DNA from 3 places in the Yersinia fenwicki genome. Region 2 is predicted to be linked to each of the others. Evidence: predicted binding sites of a transcription regulator. Region 2 holds the regulator's gene; each other region holds the start of a gene.

Region 1 (7,075 bases), 1.6 Mb from region 2:
ATGGGTTGCGCCGGTGGTATTGATTTTATTACCACTTTAGCCCTAAAGCGCGAAGCAATCCCCGCCGGTTATCAGACGCTGAAACTGACGATTAAGGGTTTGAAAGGCGGTCACTCAGGAGCTGATATCCATTTAGGACTAGGCAATGCCAATAAATTGCTGGCTCGTTTCCTGTTCGATCATGCCAAAGAGTTAGACCTGCGGATACTGGATTTGAATGGCGGCACACTGCGTAATGCTATCCCACGTGAAGGTTCTGTGACTCTGGCAATTGCTGCAGACAAAGTCGATCAGTTGAAAAGTCTGAGCCAAGAGTATCTGGCCACCTTGAAAAATGAGCTGGCCGCAGTTGAAAAAAATCTGACTGTACTGCTTGAGCCAACATCTATTGATGCCAAAGCCCTGACCAAAGATACGCAGCAGCGCCTGATCGCTTTATTGAATGCCACACCAAACGGTGTCATTCGTATGAGTGATGCGGTGAAAGGCGTGGTTGAGACCTCACTGAATGTGGGCGTAGTAACCATGAATGAAAATGAAGCAGAAATCATTTGTCTGATTCGTTCCCTGATTGACAGCGGTAAAGATTACGTCGTCGGTATGCTGACGGCTATTGGTCAGTTGGCTGGCGCTGAAACTTCACCGAAAGGCGGCTACCCTGGCTGGCAGCCAGACCCAAGCTCACCGGTGATGGCGCTGGTGCGCGAAACCTACCAAAAGCTGTTTAACAAAACACCTAATATCATGGTGATCCATGCGGGTCTGGAATGTGGTTTGTTCAAAAAACCTTATCCGGATATGGATATGGTATCGATTGGGCCAACCATGACTGGACCACATTCACCGGATGAACAAGTTCATATCGAAAGTGTGGGTCAATATTGGCAATTACTGACGGCGCTGCTGAAAGCGATTCCTGAGCGCGCATAAGCTGAATTAGCTAACTTTTAATACCAATAATAATGGCGGGCCTAATGGTTCGCCTTTTTTCATAATACTTTCAGCGTTATTCCCAACTCAGTAACAATTGCCGCTCAAGTTGTGGGTCGAGCAACGTGACGTGTAAACCGACTAGTCGAACCCCACGCCCTGCGCGGCGCTCATTCCATGCTGTCCGTGCCACTTGCAATAAATCGGCTTTATTCAACTGCGGCCAAACATGCTCTTGTGTCGTTTGCTGAAAATCATGAAATTTGAGTTTCACCCCTTGTCGGGCAATATGCAGATCGGGCCTGACTTTGCGAAGACGAGTCTCCAGTTCAATATAAAGCTTTTCAATCAATGACTCACAGCTTTCCCAATCATGAATATCTTCGGCTAGTGTTTGCTCGACCCCGACTGATTTACGTAAACGATCAGGAGAAACCTCACGCTCATCAATACCGTGGCTGCGCTCCCACAACACATGACCAAACTTACCAAAGCGCTTTAATAATTCTGCCTGCGAATAGTTTTGTACATCACTACAGGTTATCAGCCCCAGTTCTTGTAAACGTTTTGCGGTCACCTTGCCCACCCCGGGAATTTTACTCAGCGGTAAGTCGCGTAAGAAAGGCAATACCTGATCCGGGGTTATCACATACTGGCCATTGGGTTTATTTAAATCAGACGCGATCTTGGCTAAAAACTTAATAGGGGCAATACCCGCAGAAGCCGTTAAATTAAGCTCCATCGCAATGGATTGGCGGATTTCTTGTGCTATTAATGTGGCGGAGCCACTGCATGCCTGACAATCAGAGACATCCAGATAGGCTTCATCTAGCGAAAGTGGCTCAATTAATGGGGTATAGCGCGCAAAAATCTCACGAATATGCTGCGAGGCTTCTTTATACGCCGCCATTCGGCCGGGGATCACTTTCAGTTGTGGGCAAAGTTTCAATGCCATAGCGGTGGGCATCGCACTGCGAACTCCATAACGGCGGGCGGGATAATTGGCGGTACTAATCACACCGCGCCGGTCACGGCTACCGCCAATCGCAATAGGAATATCACGCAAGCTGGGATCGTCACGCATTTCGACTGCCGCGAAGAAGCAATCCATATCGACATGAATAATTTTCCGCATGTTTATCTCCCAACCAAACCACTGTATAAGAATACAGTTAAATCGGAGAAATTCAAGATTATCCTAGATCCTGACCACGCAAATTTCGTGATAGCGAAAAACTAGCCCGGAAGCAGAGCCACCGCTTCAATCTCTAAGGCCACATCATGATGCAAAATGGGCACTGGCACCACGCAACGCGCGGGTTTGTGTGGCCCTAACCAGTCAGCATAGAGCACATTGAAATGTGGCCATAGGGCAATGTCACACAGATAAACTCGCACCTGAACCAAGCTATATATACTGCAATGACAATCCGTAAGTATCCCCTCAATATTAGTAAATACCTGCTTAACCTGAATATCGAAAGGTTGATTTGATAAGGCCACTCCCTGTGGCGTGACAGGCAATTGACCGGAGAGATAGATCATACCCCCCGCACAGACAGCATGGCTATAATGGCCCGCCGGCGGCAGGCCTGATGTTGAATTTATCAAGATAGGCTCAGACATCATAAAGGCTTATCAATAAAATGGGCCAAACGCGCTAAATCGACATTACCGCCCGAAATAATGATCCCAACGCGTTTACCATGCAAATCCAACTGGTCACCAAAAGCCACTGCAGCCCCTAAACAGCCAGTGGGTTCAACCACAATCTTCATTCGGCTGGTAAAAAATTTCATCGCTGAAATTAACTGATCATCAGTCGCAGTCAGAATATTATCAACTCTCTCCTGAATAACCGGGAAAGTGTAGTGACCCAAAGCCGGTGTTTGCGCGCCGTCCGCAATGGTCACTGGCGTTTCAATCTTAACAATTTTTCCACTGCGGAAACTCTGTTGCCCATCATTACCCGCGGCAGGTTCCACCCCAATCACTTGGCAATTGGGGTAGAGCGCTTTGGCGACTGTGGCACAACCGGACAACAGCCCCCCGCCCCCAAGGGGTACCAGCAGCACATCTAACTCACCCACTTCTTCAAATAATTCTTTCGCCGCTGTTCCCTGACCCGCCATCACATCCGGATAATCGTATGGCGGGATTAAGGTTAGCCCCTGTTCCTGCGCCAGTTTATTGCTAATAGCTTCGCGATCTTCAAGGTAGCGGTCATACAGCACCACTTCACAGCCATAACCACGGGTTGCTGCAATTTTAGCCGCTGGCGCATCTATAGGCATGACGATAACCGCGCGAATGCCCAGTTTACGAGCAGACAAAGCAATAGCTTGTGCATGATTACCCGACGAGAAAGCAATAACTCCTTTTGCTTGCTGTTGCGGCGATAATTTCACCAGCGCGTTATAGGCCCCTCGGAATTTGAATGCCCCCATATGCTGGAAATTTTCGCATTTAAAAAACAGCTGCGCGCCGGTCTGCTCATTGGCAGTGGATGAGGTCAAAACTGGAGTTTTGAGCGCAATCCCAGTAATCCGCTGATGTGCTAGAACAATATCGTCGTAACAGATTGCTAATGGGGCCATCTTCAGTTTCCTTCAGTAGGGAGATAGGTATAGACAGTCGAACGGGCGACACCCAGATTATTGGCAACCACGGTCTGGGCATTTTTCAAATCCATCAACCCTGCCTGCGCCAATTGACGGACAATTTCACGCCGCTGTGCCGGATTCAGTGCGCGTGGCGTGGTATTGTGCGCCGCCGCAAATTGTTCCAACTGGGTCCGTAACATCTCAAGGCGAGGTGATGCCAAAGACTCTTGAATTTCGGTGGGTGTAGTTTGTGTCAGTTGTGACAAGCTGGCACTAACGGCAGAAAATAGGGAGATGTCCATATTCAGACAAAGAGCCCCGATAAACTCTCCTTTGCTATTTTTCAGGCCAATTGATGTACTTTTTGCCGGGCGGCCATCAGGAAATTGATTCGGATAGTTAAGGATGACCTCAGGGAAGTTAGGGTCAGCAATACGGCTCAACCCCAGCTCAGTCGCTGGCTCACCGACTTCCCGACCGGATAAGTTGTTTGAAATCGCCGCGATGGCATGTTCAGGCTGAGTCAGGTCGTGCAAGACAAATTCCACCAAGGGTGCAAATGTTTTGCCCAATGCTTCAACGATTTTTTTGCTCTCCCGCAACAGGAGTTGATCTTCTGTTAGTTTCATAATTGAAGTATTGTCAATTTATGACACTTTGTCAAATTGATTGTATGCGCATAACATCTCAATAAAAAAGCTGCACGCGGCAGCTTTTTACTATTGAATTCGTGAGAGTGAGTGTTATTTAAGAATAGAGCTTTTCAGTGATTTATCTTGCTGATGGCGTTCTAAAGCCAACTCAATCAGTGTGGTGATCAATTCCGTCGAGCCAACCCCTGTAGCACGCCATAATTTAGGATACATACTAATATTAGTAAATCCAGGCAGGGTATTTATTTCATTGATAATTATGGTGTTATCGGCTGTTAAAAAGACATCAACCCGAGCCATACCACGGCACTCAAGTGCACGAAATGCGGCTAAAGCAACTGCACGAATATTGTCACTGACGGTACTGTCTATGGATGCAGGGATAATGACCTGAGCACCGGTTTCATTAATATATTTTGTGTCATAGGAATAAAACTCGTCGCTAATAACGACTTCACCACACAAACTGGCTTGCGGGTTATCATTGCCCATGACTGCACATTCGATTTCTCGCCCAATAATAGCCGATTCCACCAGAACCTTATGGTCAAAATCAAAGGCTAATGCTACTGCCTGTTCATATTCGTCTGCATTACGTACTTTACTCACACCAACCGAAGAACCCTGATTTGCTGGCTTTATAAATAAAGGTAACCCGAGTTTTGCCGTAACTTGCTCAAAACGGTAGTGATCTTTATTCGCCCGTGTCAGGGTAATAAATGGCGCGATATTTAACCCAGCATCACGCAATAACCGCTTGGTGATATCTTTATCCATGCTGACCGCAGAACCCACCACACCTGAGCCGACAAAAGGAATATTGGCCATGCGTAGCAGGCCTTGCAAGGATCCATCCTCCCCTAAAGTCCCATGGACAATCGGGAAAATGACGTCCAACTGAGCCAATGCAGAGGCATTATCGGTAGCAATGAGCTGCTGATGCTCTTGACCTGGGATCAGCGCGACATTTTTGTTTGAATGGTTCAGGGAAATCAATGCTGGATTTTCTGCATTTAACAAGTAATTGGATGCATCATTAACATGCCATTGTCCTTGTTTATCAATGCCTAACAACATCACATCGAATTTTTCTTTATCAATCGCATCTACGATGTTCTTGGCCGACTGTAATGACACTTCATGTTCAGCCGATTTACCGCCAAAAATCACACCAACTCGCAATTTCGACACACTACATTCCTTCTTAAGACCGGGTACTTACAGGCGTAGCACCCAATAAATTACAGGTAACACTAATACAACCTTTGCATGCTTCACTAATGATTTTTAAGATTCTTACAGAATTTTCTGATTCGGATGGATAAACCACTTTTACCTGAGAGAGATTAGCGCTAAATACTTCTTTTAAGAATATAAGACGTTAATTCGTCATAGCCGATAGTCATAATTATCCTAATTAATATGGCAACCAAATTAGGCAATAACAGAGTTGAATGCTGTAATTGTCTTTTTTCCATTTTTGTCATTTATTTTTAATAAAAAATCATTAAATTCGACAAAGCCGAATAATATTGGCTATATGATTAACATCACCCTGCAACAACTCACCACCAGTCAATGGATGGAAATTAAATATTATGCGAAATTATATTATGGCTACTTTATTACTCTCAACTACCTTTGTAACCAATGCTAATTCAGTTACTTCAACGACTCCCCTCCAGACACCACAAATTATAGCTCATCGAGGTGGAACAGCCGACGCCCCTGAAAATACGATTCCAGCCATCAAGAAAGCATTGGCTAATGGAGCAGATGCAATCTGGATAACACTACAGTTATCAAAGGATAATATTCCAATATTGTATCGCCCTATTCTCCTTGATGACTTAACCAATGAATCAGGAAAAGTTTCTAGCTATACCGCTGAGCAACTCGCTGGTTTTGATGCCAGCGTTAAGTATAATGAAAAACATAATATTCAACCTAAACCAGCTTCACGCATTGGCATTCCTACGCTGGATGAAGTATTGAAAGCATTCCCAACAACAACATTTTACCTCGACATTAAATCACCAGATGCAGACCCTGTAGCCTTTGCCGAAGCACTACAAAAAACGCTGAATGCAGCCACCAAAGGCGAACAAAGCAGGCTGAGCAGAACCCGAGTTTACTCAACCAATGATAGTTACCTGAAAGCATTGGATGCGATTAATGAAAAAAGTGATGCGACACATCAGATTCAGCGTTTTGAAAGCCGAGACTTTACTCGAACGCAGTTAGCTAACATTACGATGGATCATAAGTGTGAATTACCAGCAGATAATAAAGAGCGCTGGTACGGTTTGGAGTTACACCGCAATGTTGAAGTCGTGGAAAAATACACTCTGGGTGAAGGACGTTCTAAAGCAGTATTAAGTTGGGATAAAGAAGCCGTTGATTGTTTCCGTAAAAATACAAATGCACATATTATTTTCTTCGGAATTAATACTCCTCAAGATTATAAGAAAGCAAAAGAATTAGGGGCTAATGGTGTGATGGTCGACTCTCCAAGCCAATTTAAAAAGATAGTCCACGACAGTAAATAACGCTAACCGTCATATTTCAAACTCCAGGTGTGCTAACTTCCTGCCACTCGAATTATTTAGAATATATAAGAAATAAGTCCCCTCGCTCAAATCTTCATTGAGCGAGGGGGCTTACATACAGTAAGACAATTTAGATCCCCACTATAGAATGCGATACTGCTCCAGAGCTTTCTGACGAGCGGCCTCTTTAGCTAACCGTTTCTTACGCGAATCACATGGCTCGGGGCAATCACACACTTTTTCCATTCCCAAAGCCCCTATACCTCCGCAACTGCCCTGTAAGGTTTTACGTTTTACGATATAGCCCAGAGACATCCCAGCAATAACCAAGAGAAAAAAG
Region 2 (7,075 bases):
TAATGCAACAAAGCTTTTTTGATATAAAAAAGAAATGCAATAATCAAGAAGAGAAGATAATTATCAAAGAAGCATTTGTCGCTCAAATAGTTTATATTATTGCTAACTACAATCGATTTTTTACTAATATCTAATACTAACGATTCCTCTTCTCACGTGGCTTAATTTAATATTTTAGATACTTAGTTTTTAGTCATTCACTTTACACTATAAAAGTAATAACCAGGGCCTCTAACAACTAGAAGCCCTGGTTACACTGCTTTCTTTAGTGCAAACGTAGGGGTACTACAGGGTAGACTGCCAGAACTGAGTGCCGTTTATACAGCTATTGTTAGCTCTGTCAGGGATGAAAATGTGATCCCAAACTGTATCGGACTGCATCCTAGCAAGCTCGTTTGAGAAAAAATACGTTTTCCCCCAGATTTATCCTACTAATCTTTCAGGCTGTGATCTCTGCTGCAAGAAAGCGAAATTTTAGTAATGCCTTACAGTAGGTTTCTGCATCGAACGCCATATCCAGACCACCACAACGGCCAGAATCAGCCAAGGTAGTAGCTTAAACATCATGATAAATAACCCACCCAACATCATAAAGGCCGCCGCAACCAATAGAGCTGCAAAGATACCCAGTAACGAAATACCGGTCACCATAAGCATGATAAAAAAGCCGATAACAAAGAAAATTTCAAACATGGCAGGCTCCTAAATAACTGTTTATTCCCCCACAATCACTTGATTAAATATAACAATCAGTTCGGGGATTTTATAAGGAGTATTACAAGAAACGTGCCAATCGCGAAAAGACGGGTAACCACTTGAATTTTATTATTTTAGATAAAAACAAGCCTGCCAAAACAGCAGGCTGGCGTGGTCAATTTCACTAACTTATAGTCATTTTTCTTAAGAACTGTGCTGTGGGCGGGTCACCAGAGCCAGCGCCTGTTCGACAACGGAAACATCTGCTCCAGGCTTATGTGCATTTTCACTCAGATGACGACGCCACTGGCGCGCGCCAGGTATCCCTTGGAAAATACCCAAGATATGACGAGTGATATGCCCTAAATAAGCACCGCGTGACAGTTCTTGCTCGATATAAGGAAAAAGAGCTTCAACAGCTTTAACACTATCTACCACCGGCGCATTTGGGTCAAAAAGTTCACGATCCACTTGCGTCAATATACTGGGATTTTGGTAAGCTTCGCGGCCCATCATCACCCCATCAACATGTTTAAGATGTTCTTTAGCTTCAACCAGTGTTTTCACACCACCATTAATGGCAATGGTCAGTGTAGGAAAATCACGTTTAAGCTGATAAACCCGCTCATAATCCAGTGGAGGTACTTCACGGTTCTCTTTCGGACTTAAGCCTGAGAGCCACGCTTTGCGGGCATGAATGGTGAATATATCGCATTCACCACGCTCCGCGACAGTTTGCACGAACTCACACAAGAACTCATAACTATCCAGCTCATCAATCCCGATGCGGGTTTTCACTGTAACCGGAATAGAAACGACATCACGCATGGCTTTTATACAATCAGCAACCAGACTAGCCTCTGCCATCAAGCAAGCACCAAAACGGCCGTTTTGCACTCGATCAGACGGGCAGCCTACATTCAGGTTTATTTCATTGTATCCGCGAAGCTCAGCCAGCTTGGCACAATGGGCTAATGCCTGCGGATCACTGCCACCCAGTTGTAGTGCGACAGGATGGTCTTGCTCGCTATAGGCCAGATAGTCTGCTTTACCATGAATAATCGCACCTGTTGTAACCATTTCGGTATACAACAAAGCCTGTTTGGTCAACAAGCGATGAAAATAGCGGCAATGACGATCTGTCCAGTCGAGCATCGGCGCGACGGAAAAACGCTGTAGGGGATAATGTGGCTTATCAGCCTGAGTGCTGGAAAAAGTCTGAGCTTGGTACATTTACTGTAGTTTCATCGGTTATGACTGCATCAATTACCCATTAATATTACTCATTGAGTAAACCAAACAATCGGAAAGAATATGTGATTATACCATAGAACTTTATAATGGCAGTCTGAGTGATAGTTGTAGCTAACACATGGCAACACGCGACTAGCAGCTTTGACTTGCTAAAGTTGTGACACTCCGCGACATCCTATTTTTTCATCTATCGGCGATTAGCTGTAAATATGATAAAATTGGCACCATTCAAATGCTGCGGGATGTACATGATGAACCCTATCAATCAGGAAAAGCTGCTTGCTCAGGCTGAAAGCCTGTGCCAACAACGAAACGTCCGGCTGACACCGCAACGTCTTGAAGTCTTGCGTTTGATGGCGCAACAGCCTGGTGCAATCAGTGCTTATGATCTGTTGGATTTACTGCGTGTTTCTGAACCACAAGCTAAACCGCCAACAGTCTATCGTGCATTGGATTTCTTGCTTGAGCAGGGGTTTATTCACCGTGTTGAATCAGCAAACAGCTATGTGCTATGCCATCATTTTGAAGAGCCAACTCATACTTCGGCATTATTTATCTGCGATCGCTGCAAGATAGTGACTGAACGAACAACTGTTGGTATCGAGGAAGCTCTGGCACAGTTAGCAAAACAGTCTGGTTTTACCCTGCGCCATACGGTGGTTGAAGCTCATGGTTTATGTGCTGAATGTGGGGAAGTCGAAGCATGTGAAAGCCATGATCATTGTGGTCATGACCATTCTATTGTGACTAAAAAGAAGTAGTCCCTGATGATAAAAGTAGACTGTCGCCTGATAGGCGGCAGGATAAGTATGAGAGGAATAATGGCTATAGAGAATAAATAAGAATTTAAATAAAACAAGACACATCCTTGTGTCAATTCGATATAAATAAGATACCTGAAGAGTATTGCTAATTATTAAATTCACCACTAAGTTTTAATGTGAAGAATATAAAAAACTAAAGGTTATTTAATAAATAAGTATTCTATGAATACCAGAAGCTCGATTTATTTATATCGATATCAGTTTAACACCGCTACCAGCGATATTTGCTGTGATCTTCCCAAGCCTTAACTTCTTTCTCGGCTTGCTCTTTCTGATAGCCGTATTTCTCCTGGATTTTACCCACCAGCTGGTCACGCTTACCTTCAATGACGGTCAGGTCATCATCGGTTAGTTTGCCCCATTTCTCTTTCACTTTACCTTTAAACTGCTTCCAGTTACCGTCGGCTTGATCTTTATTCATAATATCTCCGTTACCTTTGGATTAGTCAGTTTATTTAATTAAATACGGTAATAAATAGTTTAAATTTGAAATCGTTCCTTCGCTTACCGTATGAATAACTGTAGCAGAGGATACTGATAATTAAAGTCAGATTAATATTAATCACTGATACTTGAGAAATAAACAGAAAGGAAAAGCTGATAATATTCAGTTAAAACAGCAAGTAATAACTTATTATCGGAATATTCTCAAACTAGATTGAGTTGAATATAAAAGGGATAAAATTCTTTATATACCCTTCTTACTGAAGGGTATATAAATCAACGCGAAAATCAGATCCAGTCGCCATTACGGATGACACCAACGGCTAGACCTTCAATAGTAAAACTTTGTTCACGTAGATCGACTACAATCGGCTGGAACTCACTATTTTCTGGCAGAAGTTGGACGATATTACCTTGTTTTTTCAAGCGTTTTACCGTTACTTCATCATCAATACGCGCAACAACCACTTGCCCATTACGTACATCTTGGGTTTTATGTACAGCGAGCAAGTCACCGTCCAGAATACCGATATCTCTCATCGACATTCCATTTACCCGCAACAGGAAATCCGCACTCGGCTTAAACATGGAAGGATCGACTTTATAGTGGCCTTCAATATGCTGCTGCGCTAATAGTGGCTCCCCTGCGGCAACCCGGCCAATCAGTGGTAAACCATCTTCTTCTTCCATCAATAGACGGATACCGCGAGAAGCGCCGGAGACAATCTCGATCACACCCTTACGGGCCAGTGCTTTTAAATGCTCTTCAGCGGCGTTAGGAGAGCGAAACCCCAGGCGCTGCGCAATTTCGGCACGGGTCGGTGGCATACCTGTTTGCGCTAGGTGATCGCGCACAAGGTCATAAACCTCTTGCTGTCTGGTAGTAAGTGCTTTCATTCCGCCCCCTGTTTGTTTATACAGTCTTGCTGTGAGTATATACAGGTAAGTGAGTATTGGGAACCAAAGAGTGAATAAAAACAGGGATTAATCACTGTTTACATCCACAGCGCTGTTTATCGCGTTGTTTATCGCATTCTTAGCCGACATGCTGCCAGAGCACTGTTACCCATATAAATAACGCCAACAAAATGGCCAGACATACGGCAGCAGACCCCATATCCTTGGCCCGTCCTGATAGTTCGTGGAGTTCACTGCCGATGCGGTCCACCACCGCCTCAATAGCACTATTGATAACTTCAACAATGACGACTAGCACCACACTCGCGATCAATAAAATACGTGCTGTGGCCTCTATATCTAACCAAAAGGCCAGTATGATAGCGAGTATGGCAGCCACTGCTTCCTGGCGAAATGCGGCTTCATTTTTCCAGGCTGCGGTTAAACCTTTCACAGAATAACCAGCAGCTTTATAGATTCGGGTTAATCCAGTTGACTGATTTGCCATATTTTATTGCCTTTATCTTAAGTTAATGATGATTTTTGCCGCTTTCTGTTGTCTCATCACCACAGATCTCAAAACCAGTTTCTGGTATCCTTGCGACGAATTGCTAACAAGAGGCTTCATGTAGTTATGTCAGGTTGGCGTAAAATATATTATAAGTTATTGAATTTACCACTTAAATTGTTGGTAAAAAGCAAGGTTATTCCGGCAGATCCTGTGACTGAGTTAGGGTTAGACCCGTCTCGTCCTATTCTGTACGTTTTGCCTTACAATTCTAAGGCTGATTTACTGACTTTGCGAGCGCAGTGTCAGGCTCAGGATCTGCCCGACCCATTGATTCCATTGGAAATCGATGGTGTGCAGCTTCCCAGCCATGTCTTTATCGATAACGGCCCAAGGGTATTTCGCTATTACGCCCCGAAGCAGGAATCGGTAAAAATATTCCACGATTATCTCGATCTGCATCGCAATAACCCGGAGTTGGATATTCAAATGCTGCCGGTGTCGGTGATGTTTGGCCGCTCTCCAGGGCGTGAAGGCCACGGTACGCCACATCTGCGCGTACTGAACGGTGTGCAGAAATTCTTTGCAGTATTGTGGCTGGGCCGCGATAGCTTTGTGCGTTTTTCCACCACAGTTTCACTGCGCCGGATGGCCAGTGAACATGGTACAGATAAAACAATTGCCCACAAACTGGCGCGCGTAGCGCGGATGCACTTCTCACGTCAGCGTTTGGCTGCTGTAGGCCCTAGCCTGCCGGCACGTCAAGACCTATTCAAGAAACTGTTAACATCCAAAGCGATTGAAAAAGCGGTCGCCGATGAAGCTCGCACCAAGAAAATCTCCCATGAGAAAGCGCAGCAAAACGCCATAACGTTGATGGAAGAAATTGCCGCCGACTTCTCTTATGAAGCCGTGCGTCTGTCGGATCGGGTTTTGAGCTGGACGTGGAACCGCTTGTATCAGGGGATTAACGTCCATAATGCTGAGCGTGTACGGCAGTTGGCGCAAGATGGCCATGAAATCGTCTATGTGCCTTGCCACCGCAGCCACATGGATTACCTGCTGCTATCTTATGTCCTTTATCATCAGGGGCTGGTGCCGCCGCATATTGCTGCCGGTATTAACCTTAATTTCTGGCCCGCTGGCCCGATCTTTCGCCGCTTAGGTGCGTTCTTTATCCGTCGTACCTTTAAAGGCAACAAGCTCTATTCCACCGTGTTCCGTGAATATCTGGGTGAGTTGTTCACCCGGGGCTACTCAGTGGAATACTTTGTTGAAGGCGGGCGTTCACGTACCGGCCGTCTGTTGGAGCCCAAAACCGGCACTTTGTCGATGACCATACAGGCTATGCTGCGCGGCGGTTCACGCCCAATCACCTTGGTGCCGATTTACATCGGCTACGAGCATGTGATGGAAGTGGGGACTTACGCCAAAGAGCTACGTGGTGCAACTAAAGAGAAAGAGAGCCTGTTACAGATGTTGCGGGGCTTGCGCAAGCTGCGCAATCTCGGTCAAGGCTACGTCAACTTTGGTGAGCCAATACCGTTGACCACCTATCTGAATACCAATGTGCCGCAATGGCGTGATGCTATCGATCCTATTGAAGCACAGCGCCCAAGCTGGCTGACGCCAGCGGTGAATGACTTGGCCGGTAAAATTATGGTCAGAATTAACAATGCGGCAGCAGCCAATGCCATGAACTTGTGTTCTACCGCATTGTTAGCATCACGTCAGCGTTCACTCACCCGCGAGCAGTTACTTGAGCAACTTGATTGCTACTTGCAACTGATGCGCAATGTGCCTTATGCGAAAGATGTCACCGTGCCGGATAAGACGCCGGAAGAGCTACTTAATCACGCCTTGAATATGAATAAGTTCGAGGTGGAGAAAGACAATATTGGTGACATTATCATCCTGCCACGGGAACAAGCCGTGCTGATGACCTACTATCGCAATAACATCCAGCACTTGCTGATCCTGCCATCGCTGATTGCTAGCATGGTAATGTACCAGCGGCGCATTACCCGTGCCGAATTGTTACGCCAAATCAGCATGATCTACCCAATGCTAAAAGCTGAATTGTTCCTGCATTACAGCAAAGAGCAACTGCCACAGACCCTAGATACGCTGATTGATGAACTGGCGCGCCAACAGTTGATTTGCGACAAAGGAAGTGAGTTGGTGCTGAACCCAGCCCGTATTCGCCCACTGCAATTACTGGCAGCGGGAGTGCGAGAAACCTTGCAACGTTATGCGATTACCCTTTCATTGCTTAGTGCGAACCCCAGTATCAATCGGGGTGCGCTGGAGAAAGAGAGCCGCATTATGGCACAGCGTTTATCTGTGTTGCATGGGATTAACGCGCCGGAATTCTTCGATAAAGCGGTGTTCTCAACCTTGGTGGGCACATTGCGGGAAGAGGGTTATATCAGTGACAGCGGTGATGCTATTC
Region 3 (7,075 bases), 1.2 Mb from region 2:
GGGATTAACCGCAGAAACTGCGTTACTCATGTAATAACTTAAGCCCATGTAATCGGCACAGCCCTCACGTAGAGTATCAAGGTCGCCCTCTTCCATTTTGATTGTGAAACCACGGCGCTCCCATTCATTCAGGATATATGAAGGGTAGTAACCACGCATATGGACGTCACCAAATAGATAACGCTCACGCATAGCCTCCACCGAATACATCATGTCATCTGGATGGCAGGAGAATGGATAGAGCGGCACCATCGCAACCATACACCCGATCTTGAACTCCGGATTAATAGCATGACCCAGTTTGACTACTTTGGCACTGGCCACAAATTGATGATGCAGAACCTGGTACATCGTTTCTTCAGGATTTTCTTGCTCGGTAAACACCACACCAGAGCAGCAGTAACCAAATAGTGGATATTTCCAGTTACGTTGATTATTGATTTCGTTGAATGTCATCCAATATTTGACTTTGCTTTTATAGCGCTCCATGACCACTTCACTGAATTTCACGAAAAAGTCGACCACTTTCCGATTTTTCCAGCCACCGTATTCTTTAACCAAATGCCACGGCATTTCAAAATGAGATAATGTAATAACCGGTTCTATACCGTATTTCAGCAACTCATCAAACATGTCATCGTAAAATTGCAGACCCGCTTCATTCGGTTGCTGCTCATCACCCTTAGGGAAAATACGCGTCCAGGCAATGGAAGTACGGAAGCATTTGAAGCCCATTTCAGCAAACAGCGCGATGTCTTCTTTATAACGACCATAAAAATCAACCGCTTCATGGTTTGGATAGCGATAACCCTCTTGCACGCCATCAGTCATAACTCGGTCAACACCGTGTGCACCGCCAGACAATACATCAGCGATGCTTACACCTTTGCCGCCTTTATCCCAGCCGCCTTCAACCTGGTGTGCCGCAACTGCGCCACCCCATAAAAAATCTTTCGGTAATTGTTTGTGGCTCATAACTCTCTCCCTTAATACAATTTGGGTCATTCTTCACCCTGAAAATGAAAATCAATGGCGGATAATTAACCCGCCCGAACATTAAATATTCTAGCCTTGATTTATTTGTGCCTGAGCAATAGTTGCTTCAGATGCTTTAGCACTGCCTGGTTGTTCCACATTCTCTGGCTCATCGGTAAACCCAACCAACCAAGTGAAAACCGCGCCCAACACGAAAGCGACGGTAATAGACAGCAGGAATCCCAAGAACTGTGCCATATGTCCTTCTTTAAAGAAGACCGGCAACACCGCAATCCCCGGCAGGCAATAGCTCCATGACACCGCATTAAAAGATCCCGCGATAGCTCCACCAATCCCCCCTGCGGCGCAGCTGCATAAGAAAGGTTTCTTCAGTCGTAATGCCACACCATAAATAGCAGGCTCGGTAATACCGAATAAAGCGGTAATCCCCGCTGACAATGAAATTCCTTTCATTTCACGGTTACGTGTTTTTAAGTAAACACCAAACATGGTTCCGGCCATGGCAAAAACTGCTGAAGCTTGCAAGCCGGTAAAGGTGTCATAACCCAATGTCGCATAGTTTCCTACCGTGACCGGAGTGATGCCCCAATGAACACCCAATGTGACCAGTGGCTGCCAGAATGCACCAACCATAAACCCTGCTATCGCTGGGCTGAGATTGTAAAGGGTGTTGTAAACGCCACCAATTGCCCCACCAATCAGGTTACCCACTGGGCCGAACACCAACAAGGTTAAGGGCACGATAATGGCAATACAGAACATCGGGGTAAATAAGTTACGCACCACCATTGGCAATATTTTTTCGAAGAAGCGCTGCACGTAAGACATGGCCCAAACCATCAAAATGATCGGGATAACCGAGGCGGTATAGCTCAGGTATTGCACGGGAATACCGAAGAAATCCAAGTTGGGTGATGATAATGGAATACCAGCAATAGTATTCAAAATCTGGGCAATCTGCGGATTATTCAGTGCTTCATGCATCAATTGCTGAACGGCAGGATCTGCGGAGTTTACCGTGACAATTTTATTTGCCGTCAGCATGTTCATATAATCAGGGCTGATCAACGCACAAGCAGTAATTACGGCGGTAAAAGGGTTAACATTGAATTTTTTGGCCGCAGTAAAAGCCACCATCACAGGTAAGAAGGTAAATCCGGTCCAAGAGACAAAATTTAAAATTCGATAAGTACCGCTGGCGGCATCCATCCAGCCAATCGCAGCCAGGAAAGAAATAATCCCTTGTAAAATACCGCAGGCGGCCAGTGGATAAAGGAAAGGTGCAAAAATACTGGAGATAATATCCATCAACCGGCTAACGATACCGACTTTTGGTGCTGCCATCGGTGCACTTTCATCGATATTAATCAGGTTCGTGACATGCTTATAGGCATCACCGACGTGGTTACCGATAACCACTTGCATTTGCCCACCAGCTTCAATAACGGTAATAACCCCTTTAACACGATTTAATTTTTCTTTATCGACAGCTTTATTATCTTTCAATATAAAACGTAAACGTGTTGCACAATGTGTGACGGTAATCACATTATTATCACCGCCAATATACTTAATAATTTCTTGGGCGGTTAATGCGTAATCAATTGCCATTATTAATCTCCTGTCACGAATGCTGAGTATAAGATAAACAGAGTGTTATCGGATTATTATTAATATTTTTTCGATTGAGACTGGAGTTTAGCAAAAAGAAAGATGAAGTCACGATATAACAAAAACCATGAATTGGAATATGTAACATGTAAAAAACACCCTGTTTTATTGGGTGTTTTTATTAACTAATTGAGGGAGTTTTTTGCCGATAGTTTCAATAATATATAAAACGGGGATCTGAGTAGTAATATTATATTGTCCCTCTAATACAATAGGTGGCATGTGATAAGAGATATTTAAATCAGCCATCTTAGCCAAGGTCGAATTATCACTATTGGTCAAGCTAATAATCTTGCAGTGTTGCAGGCTAAACTGATTGGCGATACGGATGATTTCTTCCGTTTCACCAGAAACAGAGAGGATAATCGCAATCGCATCCTGATACATATCACTATTGATTGGATAATAAGGATCATCGATATAAGTGCTGTATTTTCCTACATTAGAAAAGAAACGTGCACTGTATTTTCCTAATGCACCCGATGTTCCTATTCCAACAAAAATAATTCTACGTGTAGCCGCTATTTGCGCGGCAGCGCTATCAATAAGTTCGTCAAACTCACTATTATTAATACTTTTAAAGTAGCTAATTATTTCGCTAATACCGAAACTGACCGGTGGTTTTTCGTCATGTTCTAAATAGAGTTTAAAACGAACACGAAATTCAGAGTAACCATCACAATTCATTTTTTTGCAAAAACGTAAAACAGTGGTAGTAGAAACACCCGCTGCGTCTGCCAGTTCCCTGATAGTCATGTACATCACTTTATCGGTATTTTTTATGATGTAGTTATAGACAATCAATTCCAGTTCGTTAAGCGATGATATTTCTTTATAGGTAAACATACTGGTACCTGAAACAATGCAATGGTGTGAGATGAGTAAATTTAGCATGAAATGCGGTTGTTTTACATTAAATAATACTGTATATTTGAACAGTGTTATTACTAAGGAAAGAAGCCATGCGAGTAGAATTAGTTTATGACAAACGGAATGTCGCCGGCCTGACTAACGCCAATGAAATGATTAAAGCTGAATTGACCAAGCGCGTGCATCAGGTGTTCCCAGGTGCCGAGGTTAAGGTCAAACCAATGCAAGCCAATGGCATTAATACTGACGCGACTAAACAAGAAAAATCGGTGCTCAACCGCTTAGTAGAAGAAATGTTTGATGAAGCCGATGAATGGCTAGTCCATGAGTTTTAATCACGATTAAGCCGGGTTATCTGACCTGGCTTATATTATTTTACCTGATAGAACCAAGCCCTCCCCCTAGTGCTAATACATCGCTTGATCTGTCAATCTTTCCGGTATTGATACTGATTTTGCAGTTTAAATATCACTATTTTTTTCAACTTTATTTGCATTTTTACCACTAAGTTAAGATTAAAAAGATAACCAAGCTTCTGTTTTTATTAGATATCGAGAACAACAAATCCCCTCCATTTAGTCACTGTTACATAAAGAAGTATTAACAATAGCTCACTAATTACAGTTTGTTACTGTGACCCAGCTCAAGTTTATCTCTGCCAAGCCGTTACTTGAATTACGCCTTCCCCTTTATTTAGGACCCTCTATGCTTGATTCCATTCGTTCACGTATCTTGGCTGCCTGTATTATCATCGTGGCGGGCTCCCTTGCCATTAACACTTACTTTAACTACTCCGTTGCCAACAAATATAACAGTAGTGCAATCGATAACACCTTGAAGGCGGTCACCGCCAGTCATGGGGTTGGAATTGCGGACTGGGTGGCGATGAAGACACAAATGATTGTGTCTCTTAAAGAGAGCGCATTGGCAGCGGACCCTATTGCAGCCTTACGCCAGGTTGCCGCTGCAGGTCACTTCATTAACGTTTATATTGGTTACGCAAATAAGACAGCCGTTTTTTCTAATCCTGATGGTATTCCTGCTGGCTACGATCCCACCGGGCGTCCCTGGTATTTACAAGCAGTGAAAGCGGGTAGCCCAGTGGTGACTCCCCCTTATATTGATGCAGGGACTAATCAATTAGTTGTGACTTTTGCATTACCTATTATTCAAGATGGTAGTGTGAAAGGCGTGTTAGCAGCCGATGTCACCATGGATAGCGTGATTTCGAACGTGAAATCCATCCATCCAACGGATGATAGCTTTGGTATGTTAATTGATGCGGATGGCACCATTATTGCACATCCCGATTCACAGTTAACCCTTAAGCCGTTGAGTGAGATAGCACCAACATTGGATCTTAAGACACTGCTAACTGCCACCTCCCCTACCGCAGCTGAGTTAGGTGGCAGCACTAAGTTGTTGCTCGCGCAAGCGGTACCCGGTACCCAGTGGTTTACCGTGGTCGCCCTAGACAAAGCTCATGCCACTGCGGGTATGCGTTCATTATTAACGACATCTTTAGTTACTCTGATCGTCATTATCTTAATTGCTGTAGTCATTATTAGTTTGATTACACAACGTGCGCTGACGCCATTGACACATGTACACAAAGCGATGGATGCCATCAGTTCAGGTACTGAAGACTTAACTCAGCGATTACCGGTCGAAGGCCGCGATGAAGTCGCCAAAATAGCCCTTTCATTCAATAATTTTGCCGATAAGCTCAGTGGCGTCATGGCGCAAATCCGCAATACTAGTGAGTCTGTCAGCATTGCCGCCAATGAAATTGCAGCGGGTAATCAGGATTTGTCGGGTCGAACAGAATCCGCCGCCGCCAGTTTGCAACAAACCTCGGCAGCATTAGAACAAATATCAGCAACCGTAGCGCAGTCTGCCAGTGCGGCAAGACAAGCTAATACAGCGGTGCTTTCTGCAGCTAATGATGCTTCTCGTGGTGGCGAGGTTATCGCTAAAGTGATTACTACCATGGAATCTATTGAGGCTGCTTCGGGTAAAATTGGCGATATCACCAGTGTTATCGATGGTATTGCTTTCCAGACCAATATTCTGGCCCTGAACGCAGCAGTAGAAGCGGCTCGAGCGGGTGAGCAAGGCCGTGGGTTTGCTGTGGTCGCAGGGGAAGTTCGCACATTAGCCCAACGAAGTGCGCAAGCGGCTAAAGAGATAAAAACACTGATTGACTCGACTGTCAGCAGTGTCGCCTCTGGCTCTGGGCAAGTGCGTCAGGCCAGCAATACCATGACTGAAATTGTGAGCAGCGTATCTGATGTCACAACAATAATGTCAGAAATCACTAACGCCGCTGATGAGCAAATGCGCGGCATTCATGAGATCAACAGTGCGGTGACGCAATTAGATACTATGGTGCAACAAAATGCCGCATTAGTGCAGGAATCGACCGCAGCCTCAGCAGCATTACAAGCTCAGGCAGCTGATTTGACCAGTGCCGTTAACCAATTCAGAATCTAACGCACCAGTTCAATAGCATGTGTTTTCGTTGTGTTTCAGCGGGTGACCTTTAACCCACTGAAACACAACGCTATTCAAGTAATATCCGAGCACCAATTTTAAGTGGTGAAAAATGATCTCCCGCAACGCCTGCCTCGGTTAATGCGAGCTTCAATTGTTGTGGCGGCTCATCCAGTGATTCATCAGCTAACTCAAACACACCCCAGTGGATAGGCACCGTCGTAGGTTGCTGTAATTGCTTAAATAACTGTACCGACTGCTGCGGGTCCATATGCTGCGCATTCATAAACCAGCGCGGGGCATAAGCGCCAATCGGTAAAGCGGCATAGTTGAATGGCCCCAATCTTTCACCAATGCTCAGCAATTGCGGGCAATACCCCGTATCACCGGTGAAGTAGAAATTAATTGCATCGCGTTTAACCACCCAGCCTGACCACAAACTTTGGTTGCGATCCCAAGGTGTGCGCATGCTCCAATGGCGTGCGGGCACACAATGAAACTCAAATTCAGCCGCGAGATGGGTGTCCCACCAATCCAATTCGTGAACATGGCGAGCACCATGATGCAGGAACCATTTTTTCAGCCCTAACGGGGCCAAAAAAGTCACGTCGGGGAATCGACGCAATAACTGGGTGATGGTCGTGACATCCAGATGGTCATAATGATTATGGGAAATCACCACCACATCAATATGTGGCAAGGCTTTAACGCTGGCCGGTGCCGGTGTTTTACGAGCTGGCCCGTAAAAATTGAGAGGTGATGCTCGATTGGAAAGTACCGGATCAAACAGAACAGTTTTGCCGCCAACGCGCAATAATAACGAAGCATGACCCAGCCACCATAATGCATCTTGCTGCCCACTAAAGTCTGCCAGTTGCCACCAGTCCGCAACAAACTGCTCATACCCCTGTTGCGGAGGCTTAGGCAATGAAAGGCGCTTTCGTTCCTCACGCCAGCGTTGTAAATCTTGTGGATGATGGACGACTGGCTCCAGATTTTGAAAGCCAAACTCGGTGTGGTGTGGCTTACTGGCATCATAATAAGG

The links. Region 2 encodes LexA, which represses DNA repair genes until DNA is damaged. Its sites were predicted from a motif close to TNCTGTATGTACATACAGNA; they were not measured.
Positions count from the first base shown of each region.
Region 1: dinB (DNA polymerase IV) is a predicted target of LexA. The motif match lies at 2,085-2,104, and genes of this name have one in related genera.
Region 3: ACF3VQ_RS07260 (DinI-like family protein) is a predicted target of LexA. The motif match lies at 3,589-3,608, and genes of this name have one in related genera.

Region 1 is NZ_CP170755.1:3,441,025-3,448,099, forward strand. It holds gene pepD (beta-Ala-His dipeptidase) at 1-930, shown strand, start outside; gene dinB (DNA polymerase IV) at 1,007-2,065, opposite strand; gene ACF3VQ_RS15705 (RidA family protein) at 2,167-2,559, opposite strand; gene ACF3VQ_RS15710 (threo-3-hydroxy-L-aspartate ammonia-lyase) at 2,556-3,527, opposite strand; gene ACF3VQ_RS15715 (transcriptional regulator) at 3,530-4,162, opposite strand; gene ddlA (D-alanine--D-alanine ligase) at 4,277-5,377, opposite strand; gene ACF3VQ_RS15725 (glycerophosphodiester phosphodiesterase family protein) at 5,785-6,735, shown strand; gene nqrM ((Na+)-NQR maturation NqrM) at 6,877-7,075, opposite strand, start outside.
Region 2 is NZ_CP170755.1:357,474-364,548, reverse strand. It holds gene ACF3VQ_RS01615 (hypothetical protein) at 1-134, shown strand, start outside; gene pspG (envelope stress response protein PspG) at 475-693, opposite strand; gene dusA (tRNA dihydrouridine(20/20a) synthase DusA) at 901-1,929, opposite strand; gene zur (zinc uptake transcriptional repressor Zur) at 2,202-2,711, shown strand; gene ACF3VQ_RS01595 (CsbD family protein) at 2,986-3,195, opposite strand; gene lexA (transcriptional repressor LexA) at 3,507-4,115, opposite strand; gene ACF3VQ_RS01585 (diacylglycerol kinase) at 4,255-4,623, opposite strand; gene plsB (glycerol-3-phosphate 1-O-acyltransferase PlsB) at 4,750-7,075, shown strand, end outside.
Region 3 is NZ_CP170755.1:1,595,133-1,602,207, reverse strand. It holds gene ACF3VQ_RS07275 (6-phospho-beta-glucosidase) at 1-975, opposite strand, end outside; gene ACF3VQ_RS07270 (PTS transporter subunit EIIC) at 1,066-2,607, opposite strand; gene ACF3VQ_RS07265 (MurR/RpiR family transcriptional regulator) at 2,773-3,513, opposite strand; gene ACF3VQ_RS07260 (DinI-like family protein) at 3,630-3,872, shown strand; gene ACF3VQ_RS07255 (methyl-accepting chemotaxis protein) at 4,243-6,030, shown strand; gene ACF3VQ_RS07250 (MBL fold metallo-hydrolase) at 6,101-7,075, opposite strand, start outside.